DNA from 4 places in the Paenibacillus thiaminolyticus genome. Region 4 is predicted to be linked to each of the others. Evidence: predicted binding sites of a transcription regulator. Region 4 holds the regulator's gene; each other region holds the start of a gene.
What was found. Region 4 encodes Rex, which represses fermentation and respiration genes when NADH is low (regulators of the CRP and FNR family bind a similar motif). Its sites were predicted from a motif close to TTGTGAAATATTTCACAA; they were not measured.
Positions count from the first base shown of each region.

Region 1: FLT43_RS20600 (flavocytochrome c) is a predicted target of Rex. The motif match lies at 1,740-1,757, and genes of this name have one in related genera.
Region 2: pflB (formate C-acetyltransferase) is a predicted target of Rex. The motif match lies at 3,492-3,509, and genes of this name have one in related genera.
Region 3: FLT43_RS15925 (cytochrome ubiquinol oxidase subunit I) is a predicted target of Rex. The motif match lies at 3,722-3,739, and genes of this name have one in related genera.

Region 1 is NZ_CP041405.1:4,629,560-4,635,346, forward strand. It holds gene FLT43_RS20595 (FMN-binding protein) at 1-227, opposite strand, end outside; gene FLT43_RS20600 (flavocytochrome c) at 245-1,660, opposite strand; gene FLT43_RS20605 (ABC transporter ATP-binding protein) at 1,812-2,519, opposite strand; gene FLT43_RS20610 (hypothetical protein) at 2,535-3,797, opposite strand; gene FLT43_RS30575 (peptidase domain-containing ABC transporter) at 3,812-4,690, opposite strand; partial or broken gene FLT43_RS30580 (ABC transporter transmembrane domain-containing protein) at 4,694-5,212, opposite strand; gene FLT43_RS20620 (ABC transporter ATP-binding protein) at 5,435-5,787, opposite strand, start outside.
Region 2 is NZ_CP041405.1:1,393,167-1,398,953, forward strand. It holds gene pflA (pyruvate formate-lyase-activating protein) at 363-1,097, opposite strand; gene pflB (formate C-acetyltransferase) at 1,140-3,401, opposite strand; gene adhE (bifunctional acetaldehyde-CoA/alcohol dehydrogenase) at 3,838-5,787, opposite strand, start outside.
Region 3 is NZ_CP041405.1:3,587,950-3,593,736, reverse strand. It holds gene FLT43_RS15945 (Gfo/Idh/MocA family protein) at 1-729, shown strand, start outside; gene FLT43_RS15940 (Gfo/Idh/MocA family oxidoreductase) at 726-1,562, shown strand; gene FLT43_RS15935 (N-acyl-D-glucosamine 2-epimerase) at 1,610-3,112, shown strand; gene FLT43_RS15930 (hypothetical protein) at 3,249-3,485, shown strand; gene FLT43_RS15925 (cytochrome ubiquinol oxidase subunit I) at 4,021-5,424, shown strand; gene cydB (cytochrome d ubiquinol oxidase subunit II) at 5,408-5,787, shown strand, end outside.
Region 4 is NZ_CP041405.1:1,151,660-1,157,446, reverse strand. It holds gene dinG (ATP-dependent DNA helicase DinG) at 1-2,397, shown strand, start outside; gene FLT43_RS05160 (redox-sensing transcriptional repressor Rex) at 2,433-3,080, shown strand; gene FLT43_RS05155 (amidohydrolase) at 3,077-4,387, shown strand; gene FLT43_RS05150 (DUF5590 domain-containing protein) at 4,400-4,921, shown strand; gene FLT43_RS05145 (quinolinate synthase) at 5,218-5,784, shown strand; gene FLT43_RS05140 (AAA family ATPase) at 5,753-5,787, shown strand, end outside.

The DNA of each region.
Region 1 (5,787 bases), 3.1 Mb from region 4:
GTATTTTCAATAACGCCATCAAGCAAGCTTTGCGTCTCGGATTGCTTCGTAATGTCGATTTTATCGATTTTGCCGCCCTTGACGAGGACAGATACAACGATTTCGCCCTCGTTCCCTTGCGCGCTGCCTTCATATTCGCCATCCTTATATTGCCCGGAAGAGGAGCATCCGGCGACGAGCAGCAGTGCAAGCACTAATGCGGTGATGGATGCCAATGTTTTTTTCATATCGGGTACCGCCTTTCTTACTTGTTGTTGATTTCTGTGACCGCTTCATCCGCACCAATGCGGCCGAATGTCGTAATATCCGCCAGCGCGTTGCCGCCGAGACGGTTGGCGCCATGGACGCCCCCGGTCACTTCGCCAGCAGCGAACAGGTTCGGAATCACGTTGCCGTCTTTGTCCAGCACTTGGGATTTCGTATTGATCACAATGCCGCCCATGGTATGGTGAATGCCCGGCGTAACTTCAATGGCATAGTATTTTCCTTGCTCGAAAGACAGCTTCATGCTTTCACGGCCGAATTGATCGTCTTTGTTGTTCTTGACATATCCGTTGTACTGCTTCACGGTCTCGGCCAGATTCGCCGGATCGACATTGATTTGGCCTGCCAGTTCTTCGATGGTGCTGCCTTCCTTCACCAGATTCTGCTTGAAATAAGCTTCGGTCGCATGGTTGTTCTCCACGAGCTTATCCGTAAAAATCAAGTACGCATGCTTGCCGTTTTGCGCCAAAATATTTTGGGATACGACATCGCGAGTCAGCAATTCATTGGTGAAGCGCTGACCGTCTTCATTGACGAGGATCGCCCCGTCGCCGCGCACGCCTTCCGTAATCAAGACGCCTTGACCAGGAATGGTCGTCGGGTGAATCTGAATGTACTCCATATCAACCAGGGCCGCGCCGGCTTGTTCAGCCATGACAATCCCTTCGCCTAACGCGCCAGGCGCATTGGTCGTTTTGAAGTCCGCGAGCTTCGGATCATACTGCTTGATCATGTCGAAGTTGGCGCCGAAGCCGCCGGACGTAATCATGACTTTTTTCGCGTCGATGGTGAATTCCTTGCCTTCTTTGTCCATGGCTTTGACGCCGGTCACTTCGCCCTTGTCATTCTTGATGATTTCCGTAGCGGAAGTATTCAGGCGAAGATCGATGCCCAGGTCGGTAATGCGCTTCTTCAACGCGACGACCATGAAGTTGCCTGCCGCCTCACCGCCTTGCGGGCGGTGAATGCGGTCAACGCTGGCTCCGCCGGCGCGTCCGACTTCAGACAATTCCGCTCCGTTCTCTTTCAGGAAGGTGATGGAGTCTTTCGCCTTTTCCGTTAATGTTTTGACGAGCTCCGGATTGTTCTTTTCTTTGCCGCCTTTCATTGTATCTTCGAAGAAGAGCTCAGCGCTGTCTTCAATGCCGGCTGCCTGTTGGTATTCGGTTCCCGCAGCGTTCAAGCCGCCTTCCGCACGAGCGGTATTGCCTCCGACGAAAGCCAGTTTCTCAAGCAGAACGACTTTGGCTCCTTGATTGTGGGCTTCAATGGCAGCCGTCATACCCGCGCCGCCCGCACCGATAATGACGATGTCAGCCGCCTCTTTTTTCTCGCCGCACGCGGCAAGTGACAGGACCAGAATCAATGCCATGCAAGATAGCAACCATTTCTTCATCAGTCTACCCCCTACTCATCTGTAACGAAGTTATGTATTACATCACACTCATAAGAGTAATGGAAATCTAAGGATATTTATGTGAATAAAATCACAAAGTTAGAGAAAGGAACTGCCGCGAGGATGGCGGAATGCGCCGCCGCAGCAGGGTTTACACATGCGATACATATAAGCTTTCGATATCCTCCGTCGGATTGCCGGCGTACACAATGCGCCCTTTCCGTAAAATAGCGACTTGGTGCGCGATTTTCTCTGCCAGGCCGATGATATGAGTCGATAGCAGAATCAAGGCGCCCTTGGCGCAGTACGTCTGCAACGTATCCCGCACCGTAATGACTTGATCCGGGTCCAGACCGTTGGTAGGCTCGTCCAGGAGGAGAATATCCGGTTCGTGAAGCAGCGTTGACGCCAGCGCCACTCTTTTGGCCGTGCCCTGAGATAGGGAGCCTATCGGATAACCGCTGTACGATTGCAGCCCGAATTGCTTGAGCCAGTGCTGCATCCGCTCTTCTAGCAAATCTTTGGGGACATTGCGCAGTCGGCCGCTTAATCTCATCATTTCAAGGACGGTCAAAAACGGGTACTGGAAAGGAAACTCCATCATATATCCGACGCGCTGTTTGTAGCGCTGATCCTGCCAGTTCAGAACCTGGCCATTCAGCGTAATGCTGCCTTGCTGCGGTTGGTTCATTCCAGCAATGAGATGCAGCAGCGTCGTCTTGCCCGCACCGTTCGGGCCGAGTAGTACCGTTATTTCTCCCGATTGCAGGGTCCAATCTATCTCTTGCAGGATGGGGGTGTTACCGTAGGCATAGCCGATGCGATGTAAGTGCAGCGAGAGAGGCTCTGTCTTGCCCATCGCTTGCATCCCTCCTTAACCATTTGCAGGAATTTTGTCAGGAATGGTGCGGTATAACCGGATAAAACCAATCTGAATGACTGCGGTGAATAAAATAAAGAGAACAAAATGCAATTGATGCAAATACAGGAGCAGAATCATGCTTGGGGTAATCCATAGCTGTCCAACCAAAGTGACGCGGCCGGAAGACGTAAAGCGGTACCCTGCCAACAGACCAAAAGAGGCAAGTGTAGAAGCAAGAAAGGCGCTCTTGAGGAAGAGTATCATTGAATTGGTCCAGGACCGCTCTATTCCGAACTGCCATCCAAGGTAATGAATCGCGGCGATGCTTGCGCCCATTGTCCAATAAAAAAGCCATTTCGCAGACAACATCGTACGCCATGCATCCAAGGTAACCGTATATAAGGACAGCCCTCTGCCTTCATTCGCGAAGCCTCTCACCGTCCAAATCTCATTAGCCAGCCAGATGAGCAGGCCAGCGCCTATTGGGATGACCGCGTGACTGTCAGCGGCAGCATAGAAGCAGAACAGCTCCAAAGCGAAGATGCAGAAGAGAAAGGGAACAACGTCTTTGAAGCGGGTCACCAAGTAAAGCTCCTTGCGGAACAGCGGATAATGGGACAGCATGCGTGTCTTGGCGCCAGTCTCTGCAGGAAGCGTCGAGCGCATCACTTGCGGCCAGGCGTATTCCGCCGCCCGGAACGCGCACAGGAATTGGAGCGCTATGATGATTGCCGCGCCAAGCATCCGTGCCGCAAGAGCAAGGGGAAGAACTGCCCCCGCCAGGTTAACGGCCAGCCACATCACAGCCAGCCATTGGAAGGCAAGGCGTCCCGACCTATAGGAATACCCGCTCACTTCCGCGTAAGAGAATCCAAGCAGCATCAGCATGAGCCAGAGCCACATGTCGGCATGTGACGGGGTCCACATGAGCTGGCCGATAATGATCCACGCGAGGAGGAGCAGGAAGGGCGTTTTTTTCCAAAGGGAATAGGCGGTTAAAAAGGAACCTCCCCGTCCCGATGACCATAGAAAGCGAGCCTCCGCCACATGGGAACTGGCGGCAAACAAGCTGATGCCCGCGATGAAACCGATCAGCCAGCTTCCCAGCCCGATATAGACGGAAGGGAACGGACTGGATGCCAGCATGGCCGTCAGTTGAGACGCCCCGCGGGGGAGCAAAGCCAGGATCACCACCAGCAGTACGATATCGCGCCGTGCCATCTGTTTTACGCGAGATAGATAGACGGTCTTGTATAGTTGAAAGCTTGAGATCATAACATCTGCTCCCGTTAAGAAACAGGCGAGAACACATGGTTCTCATCCTGCGAAGTATATAAATCGTAATATTTCCCCTGAAAGCTCATCAATTCCTGATGGCTCCCCATCTCGGTTATTTTCCCATCATCAAGTACGATGATGCGATCAGCATGCCGAACGGTACTCAACCGGTGCGCGATAATGATTTGCGAGCAGGAGATATGGCGCAAGGAATCGCAAATGAGTTGCTCCGACATCAAATCCAGTGAACTCGTCGCTTCATCCAGCAACAGGATGGTGGGACGATGGAACAAAGCGCGAGCGAGAAGGATCCGTTGCCGTTGTCCTCCGGAAAAATTAAAACCATTCTCAGATACCATCGTCTGATAGCCTAGCGGAAGCCGCATAATATCATCATGAATCGCGGCTTGTTTTGAAGCGTGCACAACCATATCCATTGTAACATTTTTATGGTACATTTGGATATTATCCATAATTGTCGCATTAAATAAACGCGATTCTTGCAGCACGGCGCCGATACGTTTTCGAAGTTCTTGTTTGTTCCATGTATTGATGCTCATGCCGTCAATTTTGATGATGCCCTTCGTTGGTTCGTACAGCCCAAGCAATAACTTAGTGACTGTGCTTTTACCCGATCCGGACGCGCCAACGATAGCGATTCGTTCACCCGGCCGCACAGCCACAGAGATGTTTTTGAGAATCTCACTGCCATATTTATTGTATTTAAAAGAGACGTCGCAAAATTCGATATGACCTTGAAACGACGGAGAGGGTATTTTTTCCCCCATAGGTTCAGGTGTGCTTCCGATTACATCCTGAAGTCTCTGAATATAAGTCCGTACATTCACTAAATCATGATAGGTTTGGCCCAAAGAAACGATTGGAACCATAAAGGAGGCGGCCAATGCTTGGAATCCCAGCAAGCTTCCAAGAGTCATCTTCCCTTCCAGCACATAATAAGCCCCGGCCCATAACAGGAGCAGGGGAAGCATCAATTGTATGCTGATTGAATTGGAGCCGATGATGGATGTCCAGACGCTTCGCTTTTCCGTCGCTTTTAATTGTTTCGTAAAGAACAGCTTCCATTTGGCAATGACATCCTGCTCCGCCCCCATTAATTTCAAATCAGTGATGTTTTGAATATTTTCAGATAAAAATCCGTATAGCTCAGTTTGCGCGGAAACTTCCTGACGGGATAAACGCTGAGAAACGTAAGAACTGAAAAAAATAAGCCCCAGCATAACAAGTCCAATCCCAATGACCATGACGCCAAGCTGTAGCATGCTTATCAGCATGAGTGCTGCGTATGTAATGAATGAGAGACAGTCAATAAAAATGGAGACCACTCGATTGGATAAAATATTTCGGATTATAATATTGGAGTTGGCCCGAAAGACCAGTTCTCCTCCTTTGCGATTATCAAGTGCTCAAACATCCAAGAATTGTGGCTGGGTCTCTCAGGAATCGGATATCAACTGCTTCGGTTGGCTTCGGGTGATACTTGCCCGTCATTTTTGTCACTCCAGGAGCCGCATGTTCACATCAAGGCATTCAGATGAATGGGTGGTTAATTAACAGGATTAGCCAGCAGAATCGTCAAGGTTCTACTGGCTAATCTCAGACTGGCAATCTAACTAATACACCCGATGGATAACATCCTCGAAATCCGGCTCCTCCATATGAACATCCTCCATTTCGCCGAACCGTTCGAGCAGGCGCAGCGCCTCCATCGCGCTTAGTTCCTCGCGGTTGCACTCCACCGTCAACGTGTTGCCGGCAAGCGAGCGGCAGCGCAGCGGGTGAGGAACCTCCTCGGATAAAGCCGCGCCCTGGCGGTATGTTACGCGAATGAGGGTCGGCAAGCCGATTCGCTTGCGCAATTGATCAAGCGAGCCATCGAAGCCGATCTGGCCATGGTTAATGACGATGACGCGCTCGCATAGCTGCTCGATATCATCCATGTCGTGCGTCGTGAGCAGAATCGTTT
Region 2 (5,787 bases), 240 kb from region 4:
TCGAAAGGATTGAAGTAAGCATACAGAACCCCAGTATCAATGAGGATGCTCTCCTCTGGCTCAAAACCGCAAAATCCCGAAGCATTAAAATCAACGATTTTCATATTTCCACCAATCTCTGACCTTGTCCATGACACCATCTCCTAAAACTCACTTTAAGATCAGTATTCACAGACCGTATATCTATCATGCTTGCTGATTCGGCTAGCTTTTTCCTTATATTATAGCATATTCCGCCGATGTTGGGAGATTAGTATTGCCCCCAATTCCTGTCCCCCTCCTACTAGTGCAAATTTCTTCTCCTCAAAAAAACGTGCAGGCCCCTTGAGTGTCAAAGAGCTCTGCACGTCGCGTTGCAATATTCAATTCGCTGCGGCTTCGGTCCGGCCCTGTTCAATCAGCCGCTGTGCCCGCTCCGCTTCCTCCGCCGTCGGCGTCGGAATGCCTTCCAGCGGGTACTTCTCGCCAAGCTGCTCCCATTTATAGACCCCCATCTGGTGGTATGGGAGCACATCCACTTTCTCGACGCCCTGCAGCGAGCCGATGAAGCGGCCGAGATTCAGCAGATCCTGCTCGTCATCGTTAATCGTCGGCACGAGCACATGCCGGATCCACATCTTCTTCCCGTGGTCTGACAGCCAACGCGCCGTCTCCAGAGTGCGCGTGTTCGGCACGCCTGTCAAGGCCAAGTGCTTCTCATTGTCGATATGCTTGAGATCGAGCAGCACCAGGTCGGTCAGGTCGTACAGCTCGGTCAGCTTCGTCACGTCGTTGACGCCGTTCGTATCGAGCGCCGTCGGCAAGTTCCAACGCTTCTTCACCTGCTTGAACAGTTCCTTCACGAAGGGAGCCTGCAATGTCGGCTCCCCGCCCGATACAGTCAAGCCGCCGCCGGAGCTGCGATAATACGGAAGGTAGGACTCGATTTCCGAGAGCGCTTCTTCTACGGACATCTCGGTGCCGCCGTGCAGATCCCAGGTATCCCGGTTGTGGCAATATTTGCACTTCAGGGCGCAGCCCTGCATGAACAGAATGAAGCGGATACCCGGCCCATCCACCGTGCCGAACGTTTCTACGGAGTGTATGCGTCCAATCATGTCGCTCACGGTCCCTTCTCTTCCGGCTAACATGCCTGTGTGTTACATGCTGCCGTGGAATGTGCGGTTGATAACATCGAGCTGCTGCTCGCGCGTCAGCTTGATGAAGTTGACCGCATATCCGGATACGCGAATCGTCAATTGCGGATAATTTTCCGGATGTTCCATCGCGTCAAGCAGCTGCTCGCGGTCAAATACGTTGACGTTCAAGTGATGCCCCTTGCTGCCGAAGTAGCCATCCAGCATCGACGTCAAGTTCGATTTGCGCGAATCGAGCTCCTTGCCCAGCGCCTTCGGCACGATGGAGAACGTGTTCGAGATGCCGTCAAGGCTGTGCTCATATGGCAGCTTCGCGACGGAGCTCAGCGAAGCCAAGGCTCCTTTGCGGTCGCGGCCGTGCATTGGGTTCGCCCCAGGAGCGAACGGTTCGCCCGCTTTGCGTCCATCCGGCGTCGTACCGGTCTTCTTACCATAGACGACGTTCGACGTAATCGTCAATACGGATTGGGTTGGGAGCGCATTGCGGTATGCATGATGCTTCCGGATCATATTCATGAACGATTCAACCAGGTCGATCGCGATGCTGTCTACGCGATCGTCATTGTTGCCGTAGCAAGGATATTCGCCTTCGGTCTCGAAGTCCACCGCGATTCCTTGCTCGTTGCGAATCGGTCTGACTTTCGCGTACTTGATGGCGCTGAGCGAGTCGGCTGCGACCGACAGGCCCGCGATGCCGCATGCCATCGTCCGGAGAATTTCACGGTCATGCAATGCCATTTCAATCCGTTCGTAGCTGTATTTATCATGCATATAGTGAATGACATTCAGCGTGTTCATATACAGCTTCGCCAGCCACTCCATCATCTGCTTGAACCGTTTGACGACTTCATCGTAATCAAGCACTTCGCTCGTAATCGGAGGCAGCTCCGGTCCGACCTGCACGCCCAGCTTCTCGTCCTTGCCGCCATTGATGGCGTACAGCAGACATTTCGCCAGGTTGGCGCGAGCGCCGAAGAACTGCATTTGCTTACCGATGCGCATCGCGGATACGCAGCAGGCGATACCGTAATCATCGCCATAGATTGGGCGCATCAGATCATCGTTCTCGTATTGAATCGAGCTCGTCTCGATCGATACTTTGGAGCAATATTTTTTGAATGCTTCCGGAAGCTTCGTCGACCACAGCACAGTCAGGTTCGGCTCTGGAGCCGGTCCCAGATTGTACAGGGTGTGCAGGAAGCGGAAGCTGTTCTTCGTGACGCGGGTCGTGCCATCCACGGCCATGCCGCCGATCGATTCAGTCACCCATGTAGGGTCGCCGCTGAACAAGTCATTATAATCCGGCGTACGCAGGAACTTGACGATACGGAGCTTCATAACGAAATGGTCGACCAGCTCTTGGGCTTCTTCTTCGGTCAGCGCGCCTTCCTCCAGATCCCGTTCGATATAAATATCGAGGAAAGACGATACGCGGCCGAGCGACATTGCCGCACCGTTCTGCTCTTTGATTGCTGCCAAGTAACCGAAGTAAACCCATTGGAAAGCTTCCTTCGCATTTTGAGCCGGCTTGGAAATATCGAAGCCATGCATCTCGGCCAGCTGCTTCAACTCCGTCAGCGCCCGGATTTGCTCGGACAGCTCTTCGCGGTCGCGGATAACGTCATCCGTCATCACGTCAACTTCCAGGTCGTTCAGATCCTTCTGCTTCATCTTAATAAGGAAATCTACGCCGTACAATGCTACGCGGCGGTAGTCGCCGATAATGCGTCCGCGCCCGTACGCGTCCGGCAAGCCTGTAATAATGCCGGCTTTGCGGGCCATGCGCATATCGGAAGTATATGCATCAAATACGCCTTGGTTATGCGTCTTGCGAATGTCTGTGAACATTTTGATGATTTCATCAGGCATTTCGAAGCCGTACGCTTTACAAGCGTCAATCATCATCCGGATGCCGCCGAACGGCTGGATGGAACGGCGGAACGGAGCGTCGGTTTGCACGCCGACTACCTTCTCCTTATCCTTGTCCAAATAGCCTGGTTTATGCGAGGTAATCGTCGATGGTGTATTGACATCGACATCCCACACGCCGCCGCGTTCGCGCTCTTCCTTCGACAATTGGCTTACGATATCCCATAGATCTTTGGTGTTCTGGGTCGGTCCGGCCAAGAATGCCTCATCACCGTGATAAGGCTGGATGTTGCCTTCCAAGAAATTGGGCACATCCACATGATTTTGCCATTTTCCCGTATTGAATCCACGCCACGCTTGTTCTTTTACTTCTGTTTTACGTTCCATCACCGACATCGTAATCCCTCCATACTGTTTACTTTTCGTATGTGCTGACAACGAAGGCGCCACCCGACACGGTTCTCTCTATACCTTAACCTTACTTTGTTGTGATGAATTTCACATTTAAGGGTACGCGGCTGTTACCTTCTGCCTTCTTCGTTCGATAACCGCCCGCTTTTTTCCTGCCTGAGTGGCTTACGCAGCGTCGCCGCTGCACTGCAGCCTCTATCCTTGCCGCATTTTAATTGTACCTCCTTTCACGTAGTTTCGGTGTGATGTACATCACAAAGAAGCAACTTTTTGTGAAAATAATCACATAAAATAGATAAAAGCACGATTATTTCTGCAGCGCTTGCCCTCACACGCGAAAAGCAGCGAAGAGCTATTGCTCTCCGCTGCCTGTTCATACGCTAGTGGTGGCTAGTCATGTGCTAGTGATGCACTGTTTTTCTTATTCGAAGCGGCCATAGAAAGCGTCGCGGTATACTTCCGCCAGCTCGGTTACGAGCGGCAGCTTCGGATTGGCGGTTGTGCATTGGTCTTCGAAGGCGCGATCGGCCAGATAGTCGACGCGGGATTCGAAATCCTTGGCATCGAAGCCCAGCTCCTGGAACGACTCGGGAATGCCCAGCTCGCGGTTCAGGCCGCGGATGGCCTCGATAAGGCTCTTCACGCCCTCCTCCGTCGTGCGGGCCGGCAATCCGAGAATGCGGGCGATCTCGGCATAGCGCACATCTGCGACGAAATGGTCATATTTTGGGAAGGAAGCGAACTTCGTCGGCTTCTTCGCGTTGTAGCGGATGACATGCGGCATCAAAATCGCATTCGTGCGGCCGTGCGCCGTATGGTACTGCGCCCCCCACTTATGCGCCAAGCTGTGGTTGATGCCGAGGAACGCATTCGCGAACGCCATTCCCGCCAAGGTCGAAGCGTTATGCATTTTTTCACGCGCTTTCGGGCATGCTTCCCGGTAAGACTTCACCAGGTTCTCGAAGACGAGTTGGATGGCTTTAATCGCCAGACCGTCCGTATAATCGCTAGCCATGACGGAGACGTAAGCTTCAATCGCATGCGTCAATACGTCCATACCGGTGTCGGCCACGGCCGTCTTCGGCAAGCTGTAGACGAATTCAGGGTCGATGATGGCCACGTCTGGCGTCAGCTCATAGTCTGCCAGCGGATATTTCGTGTTGCCCTTCTCTTTGTCCGTGATGACCGCGAACGAGGTAACCTCGGATCCGGTACCGGACGTTGTCGGAATGGCGACGAATTTGGCCTTTTGGCCCAGGCGCGGGTATTTGAATGTGCGCTTGCGGATATCCAAGAACTTCTGCTTCAGATTATCGAAGTCAGTATCCGGATATTCGTAGAACAGCCACATGCCCTTCGCCGCGTCCATCGGCGAGCCGCCGCCCAAGGCGATAATGCAGTCGGGCTCGAAGCTCCGCATCATTTCCGCCCCGCGCTCTACCGTCTTCGTGGACGGATCCGGCTCGACATCGGAGAAGACTTCGATCGCAACCGGCGTGCGGCGCTGGCGCAGATAGTATTCCAGCTTCTCGACGTACCCGAGCTTCACCATCATGGCGTCGGTGACGATCATCACCCGGTGAATGTCCGGCATTTTGGCCAAATATTGCGTTGCACCCTTTTCAAAATAAATCTTGTTCGGCACTTTAAACCATTGCATATTCACAGTTCGCTTCGCCACCCGTTTAATATTGAGCAGATTGACGGCCGTTACGTTGGAAGACGTCGAGTTGCGTCCATAGGAGCCGCAGCCCAAGGTCAACGAAGGGATATTCGTGTTGTAAATATCCCCGATAGCGCCGTGTGTCGACGGCGAGTTGACGAGAATCCGTCCGGTCTGCAGACGGTCAGCGAAGCGGTTAATCACGTCATCGTCGTGGGAATGAATGACGGAGGAGTGACCCATGCCGCCAAAAGTGACGATCTCGGCTGCCCGGTCAATACCTTCCTGCACATTCTTCACTTTATAGCAGGCGAGCACAGGGCTCAGCTTCTCGGCAGACAGCGGGAACTTCGGACCGACGCCGTCCAGCTCGGCTACGAGTATCTTCGTATCGTCCGGCACCGAAATCCCTGCCATCTCGGCAATCTGCTTCGCCGACTGGCCGACAATAGCCGGATTGACGGCGCAGGATTCTGGCTTCATCGCCATGCCCTGCAGCTTGCCGATCTCTTCTTTCGTCAGGAAGCGGCAGCCTTTGGCCTGCATCAGCTTTTTCACTTCGGCGAAGACCGGTTCTTCGATAATGACCGCCTGCTCGGATGCGCAGATCATACCGTTGTCGAATGTTTTGGACAGAATCAAGTCGGTAACTGCCTGCTCCAGTTCCGCCGTCTTGTCAATGAAGCAAGGCACGTTGCCCGGACCTAC
Region 3 (5,787 bases), 2.4 Mb from region 4:
ATGACGCTGAATATCGGCGTCGTGAATCGGTTCAACACGGGAGTAAATATGATGAAGCAGATGATCGAGGACGGAGAACTTGGCGAACTGTACCATGTGTACGTCAGCTTCCGTGCGCACCGCTCGATTCCCGGACTGGGGGGCGACTTCACGAACAAGGCTGTGGCTGGCGGGGGCGCGCTGATTGACTGGGGCGTGCACTTTCTCGACATCGTCATGTATTGCGCAGGCGATCCGGAGCCGCAGACGGTAACGGGGCAGACCTATTGCAAGTTGGGCAAGGATATGAAAAATTACGCCTACCTCAACATGTGGGCAGGGCCGCCCAATTATGAGGGGACATACGACGTCGATGATTTCGTCACGGCGATGATCCGGACAGCGGGGCCTTCGATTACGGTCAATGGCGCCTGGGCGCAAAATATCGGGGTCGACGAGATGTATATCGACTTCCTGGGGGACAAGGCGGGAATCCGGCTGCAGTATGGCGCCGAGTTCACGATCTACAGCGCCAAGCATGGCGCTCTGCTGGAGAGCACCCCGAAGTTCGCGAAGACCGATCATTTCCGGAACGAGATCAACAGCTTCCTCGCCTGCGTCAAGTCTGGCGAGCGACTGCCGTCCCATATTAATACGGTCATCCTGACGGCCAAAATGATTCAGGCCATCTATGATTCTTCGGAGCAAGGGCGGGAGATCTCATTCGTGAAAGAGGGAGCACGGGCATGAAGAAGATCGGGTTCATCGATTATTATTTGGACGAATGGCATGCGAACAAATACCCGGACTGGATTCGAGCCGCTTCCGGCGGAACGATGGAGGTTGCTTATGCCTACGGCATGAAGGACGCCGAACGCGGGTTGAGCAACGCGGCATGGTGCGGGAAGCATGGCATCGCCTTGCGCCATACGGTGGAGGAGGTCGTGGCGGAGAGCGATTATCTCATCGTGCTGTCGCCTGACAATCCGGAGCATCACGAAGCGCTCGCCCAGCTGCCGCTGGCCTCGGGAAAGCCGACGTACATCGACAAGACCTTCGCCCCGGATCGGGCGACGGCGCTGCGCCTGTTCGAGCGCGCGGCCCGGCACGGGACGCCGATGTACTCCTCGTCGGCCTTGCGGTTCGCTGCCGAATATGTTGGGGCAGAGCGCGCGGGAATCGAGGCCGTATCCAGTTGGGGACCCGGCGCGTTCGAGAACTACTCGATCCATCAGATCGAACCGATCGTCTCGCTGATGGGAACGGAAGCGAAGCGCGTCATGTTCATCGGGACCAGGAATGCCCCCGCGCTCCTGATCGAATTCAAGGATGGCCGGCAGGCGACGATGCATCACCTGGGCGGCGATTGTCCGTTCACGACCGCGGTTGCATACGATTCGGGGAACTGCCGAATCCTAAAGCCGGAATCGGATTTTTTTCAATTGTTCATTCAAGATCTGGTTGCCTTCTTCGAGTCGGGGCAGGTCACGGTTCCTTCTGCCCAGACCGTCGCCGTCATCACCATCATCGAGTATGGCTTGCTGGCGGCCAAGCGGCCCAATGAGTGGGTCGAACTGCCGTAGTTGCAGAACAGGGAGCAGCCGGAGATCCGTTAGAGGAGGTGTTCAATATGTTCCGATTTCGCCAGCGGGGATGGTACCGCCAAGCGGGCATTTGCTTGGCCGCTCTAACCGTTCTCTTTTATGTGCTCCCTTCCGGCAGCGGGCAGGCCGCCGAGCAAGGGGAACAGGGAGCAGGAGCAGCTCTCGGCACAGGCAAGGCTTCGGCCTTATCGGGCCCGACCATTCAGGTCGATCCGGGGTTCCGTTATTATCAAAATCGCTCGGCAGCGAGCATCGCCGATGAGATTGTGCAGAACGGGTACAAGTCCGTCCGCTATTTCGTCGTTAATGAGAACCAAGTTAACCGCGAGCTTGTCGAGGCTTTTCAGGAGAGAGGGCTGTTCGTCTGGGCGCTCGTCCTCGGCAACGGATCGTACTCTGTCGAAGGCTTTCCCGCCGATTGGCCGAGCTGGCAGATGGAGCTGTTGACCCCGGTCAATGACGGGTATTACCGCTTCTCCCCGCATAGCGAAGCTTATGCGCAGTGGAAGAAGGAGAAGCTGGCCGGCCTGGTCCGGGATATCCCGTTCGACGGCATTGAAGTTGCAGAGCCATACTTTCCGGAATGGGACGGCATCGATCGCGGCGTGTACGGCGATGTCGGTCCGCTGGCCCAAGCGGCCTTCCGTGAACAGTATGGGCATGACCGTATTCCGAATTTCACCGATCCGGACGATCCGGACTTCTATCTGACGAATGTCGAGCTGTACGAGGATTGGATCGAGTTCCGGGTCGAGGCTGTCAACCGCTTCCTCGATGAACTGATGAACGGGACAGGCGGGGTGCGGGACGCGAGAAAGGATATTCTCGTCGCGACCTGGTCGCTCGCGATTGACGCCGGCCCGGATTCCGTGGATACGCTGCGCGAGATGCAGGGCCTCGATGCCGCAGAGATGATAGCGGCGGTCCGGCCCGATCTGCATATCCTGCAGACGCATTGGCCCGACTGGATTAAGCCTCAGGACGCCCTTCCGCCGCAGTATATCCGCAGCTATCAGCGCTTCGCCGATCAGATTCGCGCCGTTCATCCGAACATTCCGCTTGGCGTACAGGCCGACATCGGATCGTCGCTGGCCATGGTGAAGGACCGGGCTTGGTACGACTCGTTCGGCCAAGAGGCCGCGAAGATGGGATTCCTTACGTGGACGGCCTATGAATATCATATCGGCAAGTACATGTATGAGGAAGCGCCCGTTCCGGTCACCGTTGCCCGTCCGCGGCATGATAAGACGCTCATTTCGTTCCAGAAGCGAATCGACGAGTCCTCCGCCAAGCTTCCCGGCAGCCTGCAACTTATTACCGAAGAGGGGGGGACATTCGTTCCTCCGGAGCGTATTGCCGTCGATGGCAATATGCTGATCATCGAGTGGGATCAACTGCCGAAGAAGGAATTCCGCCTGCGGATTGAACAAGTGACGGATACGCCGCCCTATTGGCTGTATCACAAGGATCGGCCGGCCAATGCAATCAAGAGCGGCACGGTTGTGGAGATCGGCAAGAAAAATCCCTAACTGAACCGGCTGATAACCGTCCACTCCCGGGATGCATGGTCGTCTTTGGGGTGGTCGGTTTATTTACAGACTCTGGAATTTTCCTGGAGTTTTGCTACAATGGATATAGACCAACAATTAGCCAAGGGAAGGGATTATGAACAAAAAGCCGCTTTGGTATCATGTAGCACTAGCAATCGTTCTTTTGCCTGCCATAGAAGGGATTATCACAAATACGCCTAGTTCGCACTTCCGGGTTATGGTTTCGATCACCGCCATGCTTTGGATTATTGGTATGTTCGAGATTAGAAAAAATTTGAATGTGGGGATTTGGATGTTAATCCTTTTTGCGTTGGTGTTTATTTTGACCGTGGAAATTTCTAAAGTAAGTTAGGTCGTTGGAATAAAAATTTTATATTTTTGACGTGACTTGGCCGCGATCCCTCGCGGCTATTTTGTGTTCTTATTACTGATCAACTTAATTCATTGATGTAGCTCTCAAGGCCTCTTTTTGCACATTTCTTAATAGTATTTTATGGAAAAAGATAAAGAAAAAGTAGATATCAACCGCTTCCTTTTGCGGTAATGCTATGCCTTTTCTCTTCCAGCTCAAGTTTAATTTTTAAGCTTTTGTGAACAATGGCACAAAGTTCGCAATTTGCTCACTCTATTCTGATAAGATGTGATAAAAATCACATTAGCCCGCGTGTCCATCTGACAAAATAACACTGAGTCCTGTAACGTTTGTCATTGATCGAGCTGTTCCTCGTATCGCAGTCAACGGCTTATGCCATGCGCGTAGGGCGAAGACGGCTGCCCGAAGCGTACGGCAGGGCCTCAAAAGAGGATGTTCACAAAGGTACTGAAAGGCTGAAAACCGAACGGACCTTTTTGAACTCCCGCATAATAAAGAAAGGTGGAACGAAAAAATGGATACGCTAATCTTATCACGCATCCAGTTTGCGTCGACGACGATTTTTCACTTCTTCTTCGTCCCGGTATCCATCGGGCTGGCGCTGCTTATCGCCATTATGGAGACGATGTACGTCGTCAAGGGCAATGAAGAGTATAAGAAAATGGCCAAGTTCTGGGGCAAATTGTTCCTCATCAACTTCGCCGTCGGCGTAGTGACCGGTATCATTCAGGAATTCCAGTTCGGCATGAACTGGTCGAATTACTCCCGCTTCGTCGGGGACGTGTTCGGCGCACCGCTTGCCATCGAAGCGCTGCTAGCCTTTTTCATGGAGTCTACGTTCATCGGGCTCTGGATCTTCGGTTGGGAGCGGCTGAGCAAGAAGGTGCACTTGCTGTGCATCTGGCTAGTGGCTATCGGAACGACGATGTCCGCCTTCTGGATTCTCGCTGCCAACTCGTTCATGCAGCGTCCAGTCGGCTTCGAAATTAACAATGGCCGGGCCGAGATGAATGATTTCCTCGCGCTGATTACGAACGGCCAGCTGCTGGTGGAATTCCCGCATACGGTGCTGGGCGCATTTGCGACAGGCGCCTTCCTTATTACGGGTGTCAGTGCATACAAGATGCTGCGCCGCCAAGACTTTGAGTTTTTCAAAAAATCCTTCAAGCTGGGTATCGTTGTTGCCTTGATCTCGTCGTTCCTGGTCGCGATCTTCGGCCACCAGCAAGCACAGTATCTGGTGCATACGCAGCCGATGAAGATGGCGGCAGCCGAGAGCTTGTGGGAGACAAGTCCGGATCCTGCGCCGTGGACGGTTATCGCGGCTATCGATCCGGCTAAGCAAGAGAACCAGATGGAAGTGAAGATTCCATACTTACTTAGCTTCCTGTCCTACAGCAAATTCTCCGGGGAAGTCCGCGGGATGAAGGAGCTGCAGGCTGAATACGAGCAAACATACGGACCTGGCGATTATATTCCGCCGGTGCGCACGACCTTCTGGAGCTTCCGCATCATGGTTGCTGCCGGCTCGCTGATGATTCTGCTCGGCCTGTACGGCGTATATCTGATGGCGCGCAAGAAGCTGGATCAGAAGAACACCTGGTTCATGCGCTTCATGCTGTATGCCATCTCGCTGCCGTTCATTGCCAATACGTCGGGCTGGATTATGACCGAGATCGGCCGTCAGCCATGGACCGTATTCGGATTGATGACGACGGAAGACAGTATCTCGCCTAGCGTATCGGGAGGCTCGGTGCTGTTCTCCCTGATTGCCTTCTCCACCATTTACACGGTGTTGGCTATCGTGCTGGTCTACCTGTTCGTACGCGTTATCAAAAAAGGACCTAACGAGGATGTTACTGTCCACGTGTCTCACGATCCATTCGATAAGGAGGAACGTCATGCTCTCACTCAATGAATTATGGTTCGTTCTTGTCGCTGTGTTGTTCGTCGGCTTTTTCTTCCTCGAAGGCTTCGACTTCGGGGTTGGCATGTCGACTCAATTCCTGGCGCGAACCGACGGAGAGCGCCGGGTGCTAATCAATTCCATCGGCCCATTCTGGGATGCCAATGAGGTCTGGCTTCTGACCGCCGGCGGGGCGATGTTCGCCGCCTTCCCGAACTGGTACGCGACTTTGTTCAGCGGCTATTATGTGCCGCTCGTCGCGTTGCTGCTCGCGCTTATCGTGCGCGGCGTCGCCTTCGAATTCCGGGGCAAGGTGGACAGCGAGCGTTGGAAGAAAACATGGGATCTGGCTATCTTCGTAGGCAGCCTGCTGCC
Region 4 (5,787 bases):
GCGACGGCGGACATCTTCCGCCGGTGCATGGAAGCTATTGATGACCTGCCTCTGCTTACGCTGCAAGGCATCGTCGATGTGTTCGGGGATCACGAGGAGCGGGATTTGAAGTGGCTTCTGGCGGAGAAGCTAACTGAACGGGAACGCAATATGGCCAGCTGGGAGGAGGAAGGCTATTTCCCCCACCGTCAGCTGATGCTCAAGCAGGACGATTGGACCGACACGCCGCCGCCCCGCGACGCGTCCGCGGACAACCCGCTGTCCGGCAAGTCGTTCCGCCATTTTCTGGATGAAGTGAAGCGGCGAATGGAAGCGATGCTTGATCATTACGAGCCCCGCGCTTCGCAGGAGCAGATGTTCAACGAAGTGATGGAATGTCTCGATCAGGACAAGCATCTGCTGATTGAAGCCGGGACGGGAACCGGCAAGTCGCTCGGTTATTTGCTTCCGGCCCTGTATCAGAGCGTTCTTCATGAGAAGAAGGTGGTCGTCAGCACCCATACAATCAACCTGCAGGAGCAGCTGAGACAGCGCGATGTGCCGCTTCTGGAGCAGATTGTTCCTTTTTCGTTCAAGGTATCGCTACTAAAAGGGCGCAGTCACTATTTGTGTTTGCGTAAATTTGAACATAAAATAAGTAACAGAGAGTTCGTCCACGCAAGAGATGACAGCATTACAGCGGCGCAGCTGCTCGTGTGGCTTAGCCGGACGGAGCATGGAGATGACGAGGAGCTTCATCTCGTTCACAAAGGCCCCGAGTTCTGGGATTCGGTATCCAGCGACAGTGATTCGTGCCTGAACCGTTCCTGTCCTTGGTTCCGCCGCTGCTTCTATCACCGGGCCAAAAATAACGCGAACCTCTCCGATATCGTCATTACGAACCATTCGTTATTATTTACCGACGTGATGGCGGACCATCGTCTGCTGCCAGGCTATGAGCATCTCGTCGTTGACGAGGCGCATCATTTCGAGGAGACGGCCGGCAAGCACTTGGGGACGAATTTGCAATATTTTTCACTCATTCACCCGCTCACCCGGCTGTTCAAAGACAGCAAGAGCGGCGCTCTTGTCGTCCTTCAACAGCGACTTCGGTTGTCAGGCCATGAGAAAGCGCTTATCTGGGCCGAAGGGATCGACAAGCTGCTGCAGCAGATCGTCGACGTGAAGGAACAATGGGATCGGCTGCATGACATGCTGTATCAGCTGCTTCCTTCCGGGGAAGCCGGGCAATTCGAGGGCGGGCAGGCGGTGCTGCGCCTCCCGGCCGGCGAGCGTCCGGAGAGCTGGCCCGAGGCGGTAGAGCTGGAGAAATCGATCCACACCCGTCTCAGCGATATTGTGCGCTCGGGCGAGAAGCTGGTCAATGAGTGGAAAGAGGCCGATGACGACGAACTGGAAGGCGTCATCGTCGATATTAGCGGGCTTCTGAAGGATGTAGGCCTGGTCCGCGACGATTTCCGGCTGTTCATGCAAGGATCGGATCCAGAGACGGTCTACTGGATGGAGGGCAACACGCAGTTCAAATTCAAGTCGCTGCAGATGTATGCCGTGCCCGTTGACGTGAGCGAGGCGTTGAACCGTTATTTCTTCGAGCCGAAGAAGAGCGTCATCCTCACTTCAGCCACATTGTCCGTAGATAAGTCCTTCCAGTTCGTGCAGGAGCAAATCGGGCTGATGGAGGCTGCTAACGACGGCAGGCTGCATACGGTCATTCTGCCTTCCCCGTTCAATTACCGGGAGCAGGCGCTGGTCGTTATCCCGCGCGATTTCCCCAGCGTCAAAGGATCATCCGACGCGGTCTTCAATCAGACGCTCGCGAAATCGATCGGGGATGTAGCGCTCGTCACGCGCGGCAGAATGCTCGTCCTGTTCACCTCGTATCGTATGCTCCGGGATGTATACGAGCCGCTGAAGGAGGCGCTGAGCGCGAGCGGCATTCAGGTGCTGGGCCAAGGCATCGACAGCGGGAACCGCAGCAAGCTGACGCGCCGCTTCCGGGAGCAGCCGGCCTCCGTGCTGCTCGGTACGAGCAGCTTCTGGGAAGGGGTCGACATTCCTGGAGACGCGCTGACCTGTCTCGCCATTGTCCGGCTGCCGTTCCAGCCGCCGAACCATCCGCTCGTCGAAGCCAAATGCGACCGGCTGAAGCGCCAGAAGCAGAACCCGTTCCGCAAATATTCGGTTCCGCAGGCGGTTATCCGCTTCAAGCAAGGCTTCGGACGCCTTGTGCGGACCGCTCAGGACAAAGGCATCGTCATCGTGTACGATACACGGGTCATTGAGACGAGCTACGGCAAACATTTCTTATATTCGCTTCCTGGGCCGAAGATGGAGCACATGGCCAATGTGCAGCTGGTGCCCAGAATCGAAGCGTGGTTAAGCGAGCACGAAAAATAGGCGTGTAAGAGCGATGAGGGGGCAACGAAATAGATATGAAAACGTTGAAAATATCAGAAGCTGTCGTTCGCAGACTGCCGGTTTATTTACGTCATCTGATGGAACTGAAGCAGCGAGAGGTTCTGACGGTTTCTTCACAGGATTTGGGTCAGAAGCTGGACCTCAATCCCGCCCAGATTCGCAAAGACTTGGCATATTTCGGCGATTTTGGACGCAAAGGAATTGGGTATGACGTCTCTTACCTGATTCAACAAATCCGCCATATACTGAAGCTGGATCAGATTATTAATGTCGGTCTCGTCGGAGCGGGGAAGCTGGGCCATGCATTGTGCAACTATACGGCATATATGAAGGACAATATGCGGATTGTGGCTGTATTCGACCAGCTGGAGCCGAAGGTAGGCACCGAGATCAACAATCTGCGCGTACAGCCGATGAGCGAGCTGGCGGACACCGTGCGCGAACATAAAATCCGCATCGGAATCATCACCGTACCCGCCTCGGAGGCGCAGCATGTCGCGGAGCAATTCGTCGACGCGGGAGTGGAGGCAATCTTGAACTTCGCTCCGGTTATTCTTCGCGTCCCGCCTCACGTGCGGGTGCATACCGCCGATTTTACGACGGACATGTTCAGTCTGGCCTATTATTTATCCGATGAGAGAAAGGAAGCTCCGGTAGAATGACGACGAAACTTATTATTAGTAACGGGAACTTTGCGTCACTTCGCCCAGGCGCGCAGCACACGGCGGTTACAGGTACGATGGTCATTGAAAATGACATGATTGTCTATGTGGGAGAACATTTGCCGCAAGAGCATGATACGCCCGAGGCGATGCGGATCGACGGCAAGGGGCTGTTCTTCATTCCGGGGCTCATTAATACCCACGGCCATGCGGCGATGTCGCTGCTGCGCGGCTATGGCGATGATATGGTGCTCCAGACGTGGCTGCAAGAGAAAATGTGGCCGATGGAAGCAAAATTCACTGCGGAGGACGTCCGTTGGGGGACGGCGCTCTCGGTTCTAGAAATGCTGAAAGGCGGGACGACGACATTCGTCGATATGTATGACCATATGGATGAGGTGGCCAAGGTCGTCGAGGAATCCGGCATGCGCGCCTGCCTGATGCGCGGCGCGATCGGTCTATGCCCAGAAGACGTGCAGGCAGCGAAGCTGCAGGAAGCCGTTCAATTCGCCCGCGAGTGGCACGGCAAGGCGGACGGCCGCATTACGACGATGCTGGCTCCGCACGCTCCGTATACATGCCCGCCGGGCTTCATCGAGAAGTTCGTGCAGGCGGCGCATGATCTCGATCTTCCGCTGCATACGCATATGTCGGAGACCGCGGCGGAAGTCGCCCAGAATGTCGCGGACTATGGGCTGCGTCCCGTCGCTCATCTGGAGAAGCTCGGCTTCTTCTCGCGCCCTTCCTTCGTGGCGCACGGCGTTCATCTGACCGATGAGGAGATCGAAGTATTGGCTCGCCATGACGTGGCCGTCTCCCATAATCCGGGCAGCAATCTGAAGCTGGCTTCCGGCGTGGCGCGGGTTCCGGAGCTGCTGCGCGCCGGCGTAACCGTATCGCTGGGAACCGACGGGCCGGCAAGCAACAACAATCTGGATATGTTCGAAGAGATGCGCTTGGCTGCCCTGATCCATAAGGGTGTATCCGGCGATCCGACGGCGGTTCCGGCGGCCGAAGCGATGCGTATGGGGACGCTGTACGGAGCGCAGACGCTCCGGGCAGAGAAGCTGGGTCTGCTGGAAGCCGGCATGAAGGCGGATATCGTGGCGGTCAATGTGAACCAGCCGCATTTCGTCCCGCATACCGACTTCGTCTCGCATATGATTTATTCCGCTTCCGCCAAAGACGTCGCTCATGTATGGGTCGACGGGCGCCAAGTGGTTAAGGACGGCCAGTGCCTGACCTTGGACGAAGAGCGCATTCTCTATGAAGCCGAGCGGTGCTTCGAGCGCCTGCTCGAGCGCTGACGGGAGGAGCGCATGGCCAGAAGCCGCAGTCGCCGCCGCCGCAACCGGTGGTTCATCGCCGTGCTGGCGTTCCTCGTGCTTATCCTATTCATTGTCGCCTTGGTAATGTACGTCAATTACATTTATTCCGATGAGCGGGTAAAAGAAGCAGAGATCCTGCAGCGCGCGCAGCAGGAAATGCCGTTGACCGAGGTAAACGGCATTGACAAGAGTATATGGGAAGAAGTCGTCTATGTTATTAATGGGGTCAACCAGGAAGAGAAGGCCGTCTGGGTATGGGTATTTCCCGATCGGGTCACCTCGATCCCGGCAGCCGACAGCGTGGATAAAGCCACGGTGAAGGCCACTATTCATCAGGCGTATCCGGATGCCCGTATCGTGCGGCTGCTGCCCGGATACAAGGATAATCAATATGTGTGGCAAGCCTTCGTCCAGCGTAAGGACGAGCAAGGGACGCGCCGGTATTTTTATCAGTTTTATTCCTTCTATGATGGTTCTCCCTTGGGCGAGATCTATGGATTGCCCAATCAATAGCCAAGGGCAGCTTGGACCTGCTCTTCCATTCCGCACCGCTTCGCTTCAGCGTGTTAACGCCGCTGAAGGGAGGCGGTGCTTTTTGCTGTGCTGGCAGTCATGGAACACTTTACATTCCGAAATCGTATATCATCTATGGTATACTAATGTATGTCATGAGTTGATAGATAAAAGTATGACTTGCACATATTTAGCACCGTATGTCAGCCAAAGCAGATGATTTCGTCTGCACGCCAGCAACATGTTCAGCCTGCAATTTTCAGTGCTATACAGGAATAGAAAGGGGTTTTCGTGGCATGACGAAGAACATTCGCATTGCGCCGACCCTGCTTATTATGCTGCTGACCGGCGGTATTTTATTCGGCGGGTGGGCCGTGTATCAGACAAAGTATGTGGAACAGCCCGTAGATCGCGTCATGCGGCAGCATGCCGAGATTACGAAGTATCAGGTAGATTGGCATTCGGATACGCTTAGCATTCAAATTCAGGCCGATCCGAACGCCGATATTCGTGAAGTGGTACAGAAGCTGAATAACGATATTGCACAGTATGCCAAAGGTAAAAAAGTGCAGATTGAATATATCAATGAGAACAGTACGCCATCGATTGACAAATGGTGGTCGCAGGCGCTGTTCGATGTAGCTCAGGCGATGGTTCACCGGAATTACAGCGATATTCCGAAGAAGCTGCAGGAGCTGAAGACGAACCAGCCAGACCTGGAAGTCGTGACGGAGATGGATAACCAGTATGTCTATATTCAACTGAAGGACAAGCAAGGCAGCAAGACGATGCTCTTGCCGCTGGACGGAACCGCAATGGGGGTGTGGCCGCATGAAGAACAGACTGTCGATCCGCTGGCCTGAGGC